One region of the Alcanivorax sp. genome, then DNA from elsewhere that is predicted to be linked to it. Evidence: predicted binding sites of a transcription regulator. Region 1 holds the regulator's gene; each other region holds the start of a gene.
What was found. The regulator PhoB, encoded in region 1, activates phosphate uptake and scavenging genes when phosphate is short. The targets are predictions, from matches to a motif close to TGTCATANNNNTGTCANA.
Positions count from the first base shown of each region.

Region 2: KZ772_RS15915 (phosphatase PAP2 family protein) is a predicted target of PhoB. The motif match lies at 1,063-1,080, and genes of this name have one in related genera.
Region 3: KZ772_RS09940 (TIGR00153 family protein) is a predicted target of PhoB. The motif match lies at 1,406-1,423, and genes of this name have one in related genera.
Region 4: KZ772_RS02570 (prolipoprotein diacylglyceryl transferase family protein) is a predicted target of PhoB. The motif match lies at 829-846, and genes of this name have one in related genera.

Region 1 covers NZ_CP080267.1:2,886,131-2,888,330, reverse strand. Annotated here, with positions in the region: gene ubiA (4-hydroxybenzoate octaprenyltransferase) at 1-475, shown strand, start outside; gene phoB (phosphate regulon transcriptional regulator PhoB) at 922-1,626, shown strand; gene phoR (phosphate regulon sensor histidine kinase PhoR) at 1,738-2,200, shown strand, end outside.
Region 2 covers NZ_CP080267.1:3,398,326-3,400,525, forward strand. Annotated here, with positions in the region: gene KZ772_RS15900 (DUF6776 family protein) at 1-56, shown strand, start outside; gene KZ772_RS15905 (polymer-forming cytoskeletal protein) at 66-530, shown strand; gene erpA (iron-sulfur cluster insertion protein ErpA) at 622-960, shown strand; gene KZ772_RS15915 (phosphatase PAP2 family protein) at 1,124-1,657, shown strand; gene KZ772_RS15920 (anhydro-N-acetylmuramic acid kinase) at 1,832-2,200, opposite strand, start outside.
Region 3 covers NZ_CP080267.1:2,144,548-2,146,747, reverse strand. Annotated here, with positions in the region: gene KZ772_RS09945 (inorganic phosphate transporter) at 1-615, opposite strand, end outside; gene KZ772_RS09940 (TIGR00153 family protein) at 626-1,306, opposite strand; gene KZ772_RS09935 (GspE/PulE family protein) at 1,602-2,200, shown strand, end outside.
Region 4 covers NZ_CP080267.1:577,672-579,871, reverse strand. Annotated here, with positions in the region: gene KZ772_RS02580 (GMC family oxidoreductase) at 1-376, opposite strand, end outside; gene KZ772_RS02575 (hypothetical protein) at 530-787, shown strand; gene KZ772_RS02570 (prolipoprotein diacylglyceryl transferase family protein) at 916-2,076, shown strand.

The DNA of each region.
Region 1 (2,200 bases):
GTATCCCTTCACCAAACGCTTCACCTTTATGCCGCAATTGTTCCTGGGCGCCGCCTTCAGCTGGGCCATCCCCATGGCGTTTGCCGCGGAAACCGGCGCGGTGCCGGAAATTGCCTGGCTGCTGTATGTGGCCAACCTGGTGTGGACCGTGGCCTACGATACCGAATACGCCATGTGTGACCGGGAAGACGACCTGAAACTGGGCATCAAGAGCACCGCCATCCTGTTCGGCGACGCGGACCGGCTGATGATCGCCATCCTCCAGGGCCTCACCCTGCTGGCCCTCATCATGGTGGGGCAGCGACTGGAATTCTCCTGGCCCTGGTATGCCGGCCTGGCTGGCATGTCCCTGAGCTTCCTGTTCCAGCACAGCCTTATCCGTTACCGGGAACGCTGGCCCAGCTTCCATGCGTTCCTCAATAATCACTGGGCCGGGGCGTGCGTGTTTATCGGGTTGTATTTTCAGTACTTCTGAGTGGCGAGCTCCTAGCTGCTAGCTACGACGCGAGTCCCAGGTGTACAACTGCTGCTCGCCATGGACTTCGCGCTGCCAAGGAAAAAACAAACAGCCCTTTAAGCGCGGGCAACCAAAACGCAAAGGGTTGCACTGTCCCATGTCGCGTTGCAGCTAGCAGCTAGTAGCTCGCCGCTTTCCTTCCTTGCTTTTCCCCCAATTTCCGACCAATTTGTCATACACATGTCACAAAAAAGCAATCTAATAGGGCAACATAGATAATCACCTGAATCCGTGACTTCAGCATGGATGCATGGTGTAAGAATTTGTTGTCACAGGGAATTTTCTGAAGAAGCGTCGCATCTGGGAATGCGATCGACTGAAGAAAATTTTCTGTGGCGGCAAAGGCTTGCATCAGGCGCCGTGATGAAGTCACGGATTCAGGTGTCAGGCAAGGAAGGAAAGCCATGTCCCGTAACCGTATTTTGATTGTTGACGACGAGCCCGCCATTCGGGAAATGGTGGCCGTTGCTCTGGAGCTGGCCGATTTTGATGTGCTGGAGGCGGAAAATGCCCAGCGTGGCCACGAAATTATTGTCGATGAGCGCCCGGATCTGGTGTTGCTGGACTGGATGCTGCCGTCTGTCACCGGTATCGAGCTGGCCCGCCGCCTCAAGCGTGATGAGACCACCAACGAAATTCCCATCATCATGCTCACCGCCAAGAGCGAAGAGGACAACAAGATCCAGGGCCTAGATGTGGGTGCCGACGACTACATTACCAAGCCGTTTTCCACCCGCGAGCTGATCTCGCGCATCAAGGCGGTGTTGCGCCGAGCCTCCAGTACGGCGGCGGACAAGGCCATCGAGGTGGAAGGGCTGTGCCTGGATCCGGTGAGCCACCGTATCAGCGCCGACGATGAGCCGGTGGACATGGGGCCCACGGAATACCGTCTGCTGGAATTCTTCATGAGCCACCAGGAACGGGCCTACTCGCGGACGCAGTTGCTGGATCAGGTATGGGGCGCCAACGTGTATGTGGAAGATCGCACCATCGATGTGCATATTCGCCGCCTGCGCAAGGCCCTGGCCCCCTTCGGCTACGATCGCTTTATCCAGACGGTCCGCGGCACCGGCTACCGTTTTTCGGTAAAATCCGCCAAGGCAGGCTGAGCCGACCCGTTCTGCATAGCGCATTGCGCGCAATCCGGAGAGGTGGTGCAATGCGGGTCGGTTACGGTTAATGCACCTATGTAGCCACAACGGAGCGGCGGAAGCGAGATCATGAAAGCCAGTCTGGCCAAGGAAGTAAATCGCATAGTCGGCCTGATTCTGCTGTCCGTTGTGGCAGCGCTGGCGGTGGGCCACATCTGGCCACTGATAGTGGGCCTGCTGGGCTATATCATCTGGAGCACCCGGCAACTGTTTGGCCTGTACAGCTGGCTGGTCCGCGATGACCATACCGAGCCCCCGGACAGCATCGGCCTGTGGGGGGAGTTCTACACCCGCCTGGAACACCTTTTTCAGAAAGAACGCCGCGCCCAGGAAAATCTGCAGGGCATCATTCACCGTGCCCAGCAATCCGTGAACGCCCTGGAAGATGTGGTCATCCTGATCGACCAGCACGGCTACCTAGAATACTGGAACCAGGCTGCGGAACGCTACATGGGGTTCAACGCCCGCCAGGATCTGGGCCAACCGCTAACCAATCTGGTCCGCCATCCGAAATTCACCGAATACCTGGGCA
Region 2 (2,200 bases), 510 kb from region 1:
CTGAGAGCGGCGGCAGAAACCGTTACCAGACACAAAAAACCGTAAAATGGCAGTAGGAGAGACCCGTGCTTGGCCGAGACAAGAAATCCGCAACAAGCAGTACATCCGGTTCGTCCCAGGATTACCGTAACCACACCCTGATTGCGCCCAGTGCCACGGTCCGAGGTGATATTGAATTCACCGGCGGGTTGCATGTTCAGGGTACCGTGGAAGGCAATATCAATGTGGGCAAGGATGGTGGCCGTCTGATCATCGGCGAAAGCGGTGTGGTCAAAGGGGAAATTCAGGTACCCCAAGTCATCATCAATGGCCGTGTGGAAGGGGATGTGCACGCCACTGAGAATCTGGAGTTGGCCGAAAAGGCCTCCGTGGAAGGCAATGTCTATTACCTGATGATCGAGATGGTCATGGGCGCGCGGGTCAATGGCAAGCTGGTCCGCCTGGACGATGAACGCCGTAACCTGCCGGCACCGGATGCCTCCGGCAAGAACGCCGGCAAGGCTTCTGGCAAGGAAGCGGTGGCCGAATAATTCTTGACTGTTTTAGTCGGGTACTGGAACATAATCAGCCCGTTGGCCTTCCCGGCCACGGGCCAATCCGTCACCCGTTGCAAGCGAGAGTATGACCGAAAACGCCCCGATCTCATTCACCGATGCCGCCGCCGCCAAGGTCAAGGAACTGCGTGACGACGAAGGCAATCCGCAACTCAAACTACGCGTGTATATCACGGGCGGTGGCTGTGCCGGGTTTTCCTACGGCTTCACCTTTGACGAAGCGGTCAACGATGACGACACCATTGTTGAAAAGGATGGTGTGACCCTGCTGGTCGATGCCATGAGCATCCAGTATCTGGACGGTTCCCAGGTGGATTACGAAAAGGGGTTGATGGGCTCACGCTTTGTGGTCAGCAACCCTAACGCTGCCACCACCTGTGGTTGTGGTTCTTCTTTCTCAGTCTGAACCTGCTCGCGTCAACGTTTCTATCCTGTGGACATGATGCCCGCGAAACTCCCTCCGCACAGGTGTGGTGGGGTGGGTGTTCATATGGCAAGAGCTCCTGACTGTCACAAAACCTTCACCGTTTGATCAACTTATCGTCGTTTTTGCGGGTGACACTAGCCCCATGATGACGACAAAACCTACATTTCAACGAATGACTGCCGCGGATACCCGGGCCATGTGCTGGTTGCTTCAACAGCCCCAGGCTGCCCGTCGTGCCCGTATGGCCCGCATGGTATCGCGGCTCGGTGATGGCCCCTTCTATGTGGCCCTGACGCTGCTGATCTGGTGGATGGATCGCCAGGGGGGCAGTGAATTCGCACTCACCGCCATGGCGGCTTATGCTCTGGAGGTGCCGCTGTTTGTGCTGCTTAAGCATATGATCAAGCGGCCACGGCCGGCGGATGCCTTGGAAAGCCTGTCCGCCTTTATCCAGCCGGCGGACCGTTTCAGTTTTCCCTCCGGCCACACTGCCGCTGCCTTTGTCATGGCATCCCTGCTCTGCGTGTTTTACCCGCCGGTGATGTTGCTGGCCCTGGGGCTGGCGGTAATGGTGGGGCTGTCCCGGGTGCTGCTGGGTGTGCACTACCCCAGCGATATCCTCGCTGGCGCCACGCTGGGCGTCAGCTGTGCCATGCTGGCGCTCTGGCTGGTTTAGCCCTCCTCCTCGACGATCCTCTCCCGCCCTGGCCATACGGCCGCACTTTTTCTAAACCCCCGTAGGAGCGGCGCTTGAGCCGCGAATTTACTTGCGATAAAGGGCGAATGGTTCGCGGCTCAAGCGCCACTCCTACGGGGGTAGCGAGGTAATGAAGAGGTTGCTCGTCGCCTTTCAGGGCAAGGTGACCTGGCCCAGAATCGCTTCTCTGGACGCCCCGGTGACCGCCGGTGCATTCCCGCACTGTCCTTCCAGCCGTGCCCATGCCAGCCAGGCGAAGGCGGCGGCTTCCACCCAATCCGGGTGCAGGCCTTCGCTTTCCGTGCTGGTTACCGGGACGCCTAGATGATGCTGCAGCCGTGCCAGCAGGTGTCGATTATGAGCGCCGCCGCCGCAGACCAGCAGTTGTTGCGGGGCGAAATCCGCCAGCGCGTCGCTGATGCTTCGAGCGGTCAGTTCGGCCAGAGTGGCCTGAACCTGCTGGGCGTCATAGTGATCGGGCAGCCGTTGGTTCAGCCAGTCCCCGTGGAAAAGTTCGCGACC
Region 3 (2,200 bases), 740 kb from region 1:
GAGCCCCTTGAGCAGGGTGACGGCGGTGATCGCGAAGCCCACCAGGAACATGTAGAAAGGCACCACCCGCTTGGCTCGCTGGAAGGGGTCGTCCTGGTTGAGTACCAGCTTCTGCACGCTCTTGATCAGGGCAAAGGAGATAAAGCCTGCCAGCAACGGCGAGGTGACCCAGCTGGCGACGATGTTGCCCACCTTGCCCCAGTTGACCGCATCCATGCCCACGCCCACGGCGGCAAAGCCGACAATGGCGCCGACGATGGAGTGGGTGGTGGAGACCGGCCAGCCGAACCAGGAGGCGACAATCAGCCAGATGCCGGCGGCCAGCAGGGCGGACATCATCCCGTAGACCAGATAGTGGGGGAATTCAGTAAAGACGCCCGCGTCGACGATGCCTTTACGTACCGTGGCGGTCACTTCGCCACCGGCCAGATAGGCACCACAGAACTCAAAGACGATGGCAATCATCACGGCTTGCTTGACCGTCAGGGCGCCGGAGCCCACGGATGTGCCCATGGCGTTGGCCACGTCGTTGGCACCCACGCCCCAGGCCATCAGGAAACCGAAGGCGCCGGCCATCAACAGCATCAGGTAGCTGTGTTCAATCATCCACTCCATAAGATAACTCCTAGCGTGCGACCAACATCTGCAGGCGGCCGCCCACTTTCTGGGCGCGATCAGCGAGATCGCCTACCCATTCGATGATCTTGTAGAGAAAAATGACATCCACCGGGGGCAGTTCGCTTTCCAGCTTGAACAGGGTGGAGCGGATGGTGATTTGCTGTTCGTCGTTGTTGCGCTCCAGGCGGTCCAGCTCTTCGATGAGCTCTTCCACGATCTGGATTTCGCGGCCGCTGAAGCCGGTCTCGATCAGCTCGTCGAGCTCGTTAATGGCTTTCTGGGCCTGGGCGGAGGTGTCGATGGCACCCTGCACATAGTCGCGCATCACATCGGCCAGCACCGGCGGGATGCTCATCTGCCGGCCCAGCATCAGCCCGGAGATGTCCTTGGCCTTGTTGGCCACCTTGTCCTGCACGCTGATCAGATCGAGCAGATCGGTACGGGGCATGGGCAGAAACAGGCTTTTGGGCAGGTTCAGGCGGAACTCTTTTTTCAGTTCGTCGGCCTGGTTTTCCAGTTCGGCGATACGTTTGCGGGCAGAGCGCGCCTTGTCCCAGTCCCCTTCGGTAACGGCGGCGAAGAAATCCGCCAGGGTGCGGGCACAATCGTGAACGGTGTCGTAATGTTGCTGTAGGGGCTTGATCGGTGAGCGGCCAAACAGGCCGGCAATGGAGCTTCCAAAGGACATAGGCGCCTCGGATCCAGAGTCAGGTAGAAATCAGTGTCCCACTTTCCCGGGGCGTCGCCCATAGGGAGAGGAGCTCGGGTCATGGCACGACCGTGCGTCTGTCACGGATGTGTCATGAAGCTGGCCGCGAGTATAGTCAAAGGCGTCGGGGCTGTCAGGGTTTACCTGTTATCGTTACAGTACTACAAAATAATGAGACAGGCGGCTCTGCCCGCCCACGACCCGGAGAGTTTCCGTGAACGCCACTGCCAACCCCGCCAAACTGGATGGTCTGCTGATTGATGTGCGCTGGCTGATGCGCGAGTTGCTGGAAGAAGGGCGTGTCAGTCAGGAAGACTTCAATGTCATTTCCACCACGCCGCGGGAAAAGAAGGAGCTGAATTGGCATCCGATTCAGGTGCTGGCGAAGTACCGGCTCACCGATCGGACCAATACCCATCAGTTGCTGGATGTGGACTTCCTGACCCACTGGCTGGGAGAAAAGGCGGGTATGCCGGTGTGTCACATTGATCCACTCAAGGTGCATGTGGACCAGGTGACCAATGTGATGAGCTACGCCTTTGCCGAACGTCACGGCATCGTGGCGGTGGAGGTGCTGCGGGACAAGGTGGTGGTGGCCTGCGATCAGCCCTTTGTGCGCGACTGGCAGGCCCACCTCAAGCAGGTGCTGCGTGATCGGGAGCTGGAGGTGGTGCTGGCCAACCCGGAGCAGCTGCGCCGTTACCGCGTTGAATTCTACAACCTGAGCCGTTCCATCGCCGGGGCTTCCGGCAACACCGGCCAGGAAATGTCCGGTATTACCAACTTCGAGCAGTTGCTGGAAGTGGGTAAGGGGCATCACGACGCGGACGACCAGCACATCGTCAATATCGTGGACTGGATTCTGCAGTACGC
Region 4 (2,200 bases), 1.7 Mb from region 1:
CATTGAGCATGACACCGGTGGTATCGTAATGGGGCTTGAGCGTGGCGTAGTCGATGGCCTCGGGCCAGCCTTGCGCGAATGCCTCCGGCCTGGCTTCGATGCTGACGTTGGCATAGATCAGGGAACCACCGCCAACACCGGCACCCATGGCGATACTCATGTCGCCGAAATAGCGGAAATCAATCCAACCGTTCTGTTTTTCCGGTTCCTTTTCATCCCACAGCCAGTCTCGCTGGGATACCGAAGGGTAATCCTCCGGCAACCAACGCCGCCCCCTTTCCAGCACCACCACCCGGCTTCCCTTCTCCGCCATCCGGCAGGCCATCACCGAGCCGCCGAAGCCGCTGCCGATGATCAGGACATCCACATTTTCCATTGTCTCCCCCAACCCCTGTTTTTTTATCGTCACCTTTGCGACAACGCTTTTTTAATCAAGGTTTTGCACTATAAAATTAACTGTCAATCCTGTCTATTTGCAGCACTTTCCAGTAATCTGGCGACTGTCTTCGCCGGCCTCATTGCAGCACCCATGGAACAGATCGATTTCGTCACTATTGAAGAGCAGCAACGCCCCCGCAAGCGCAATGGCGCCGCGCGCAAACCTGCTCCGAAGAAAGCCGCGAAGCCGCAGCGCCCGGGTGCCGTTCGCGACGGCTACCGCCGCCTCACAGCTGATATCCCCGCCGATCTGCACAAGCGCCTGAAAATGCAGGCTCTGATGGAGGACCGCTCCGTCACTGAACTGATCGTGCAAGCCGCGGAGTGTTTTCTTCGCAATCGGGACTAGCAAAAAGCACGCAGCATGCCTGCCAGGTTAGTCCCCTCCTCTTTCACACAATCGTAACCCCCCTGTCATTCCTCCGCACCGATCCATAACCATCCTGACAATCGACGCCACCGTTGAGGAGCTAGCAGATGGCTGCGGATCTGTTTTTGTTAGGGTGCACCCTGGTCTTCGGGGTGAGCTTTCGCTTTCTCTTCCATCACCTGCCGGAAGAACGCTGGCAATTCGTCGCCTCGCTACCCCTGAAGAAAAACAGCGATGGCTCCTGGCAAGGCCTGAACCTGACTTTCTATGGGTTATTTACCGGCATTGCCGGCGGGCTCGGCGTTGCCGCCTTCATTCTGCTCACCGCCTCCGCTGGCGTAGCCCTTGGTACTGCCTTGCTGCTAACGTTGGGAGTGCTGGCCATTTGCCTGCCTGCGGCCAAGATAATTGCCACTGTGGTGGAGAAAAACCGCCATGGTTTTACCGTGGGCGGCGCCAGCTTTGTGGGCATTATCATCGCCCCGCTTTTTCTCTGGCTGGCGGACCTGGCCAGCCAGCGCTGGTGGGACACGGCCCTGCCGATTCTGCCCATGCTGGCGGCCATGTCCATTGCCTATGTGCTGGGTGAAGGCATCGGCCGGCTGGCCTGCATCAGCTTCGGCTGCTGTTACGGCAAGGCACTGAATCGCTCACCACGGTGGGCCCAGCGCCTGTTCTGTACCCTTAATCATGTCTTTATCGGCAAGACCAAGAAGATCGCCTTTGCCGGGGAAATGGAAGCGGTAAAAGTCATTCCTATCCAGGCGGTGACCTGCGTGATTTATACCGCCCTGGCCCTGCTCTGCAGCGCCCTGTTTTTCCATCGGCAATTTGCACTGGCCTTTGCCCTGAGTCTGGTGAGCAGCCAGTTGTGGCGGGTGTATTCCGAGACACTGCGGGCAGATTATCGAGGCGGCAGCAAGCTGTTCTCCGTCTACCAACTGATGGCACTACTGGCCGCGCTCTATGGCATTGCCATCAGCCTGGCGCTACCTGCCCATGCCGGCCTTGCCCCGGATCTGGCTGCCGGGCTGGGCGCCCTGTGGACACCGGGCGTCATCCTCAGCCTGCAGGTCATCACCGTGACCATGTTCTTCTTCTCCGGCACCAGCACCATCACCACCGGCGAACTCCGCTTCGGCCTGGCCGAAGACTGGCGCAGCCAGGCAGGGTGTGAAGAGGAAGGGTGCAAGGGAGAGGGGAGAAGGCGGCAGCTTGAACAGCTGCAAGCTACAAGCCTCAAGCTACAACACGAGAAACGAATGTAGTGTTTCCAACGCAAGAGGCCGCGCCCAGGACTCGGGCGCGGCCTCTTGCGTTTCAAATACCAACATTATTGAGCCGCGTTGTAGCTTGTAGCTTGTAGCTTGTAGCTTGTAGCTTGTAGCTTGT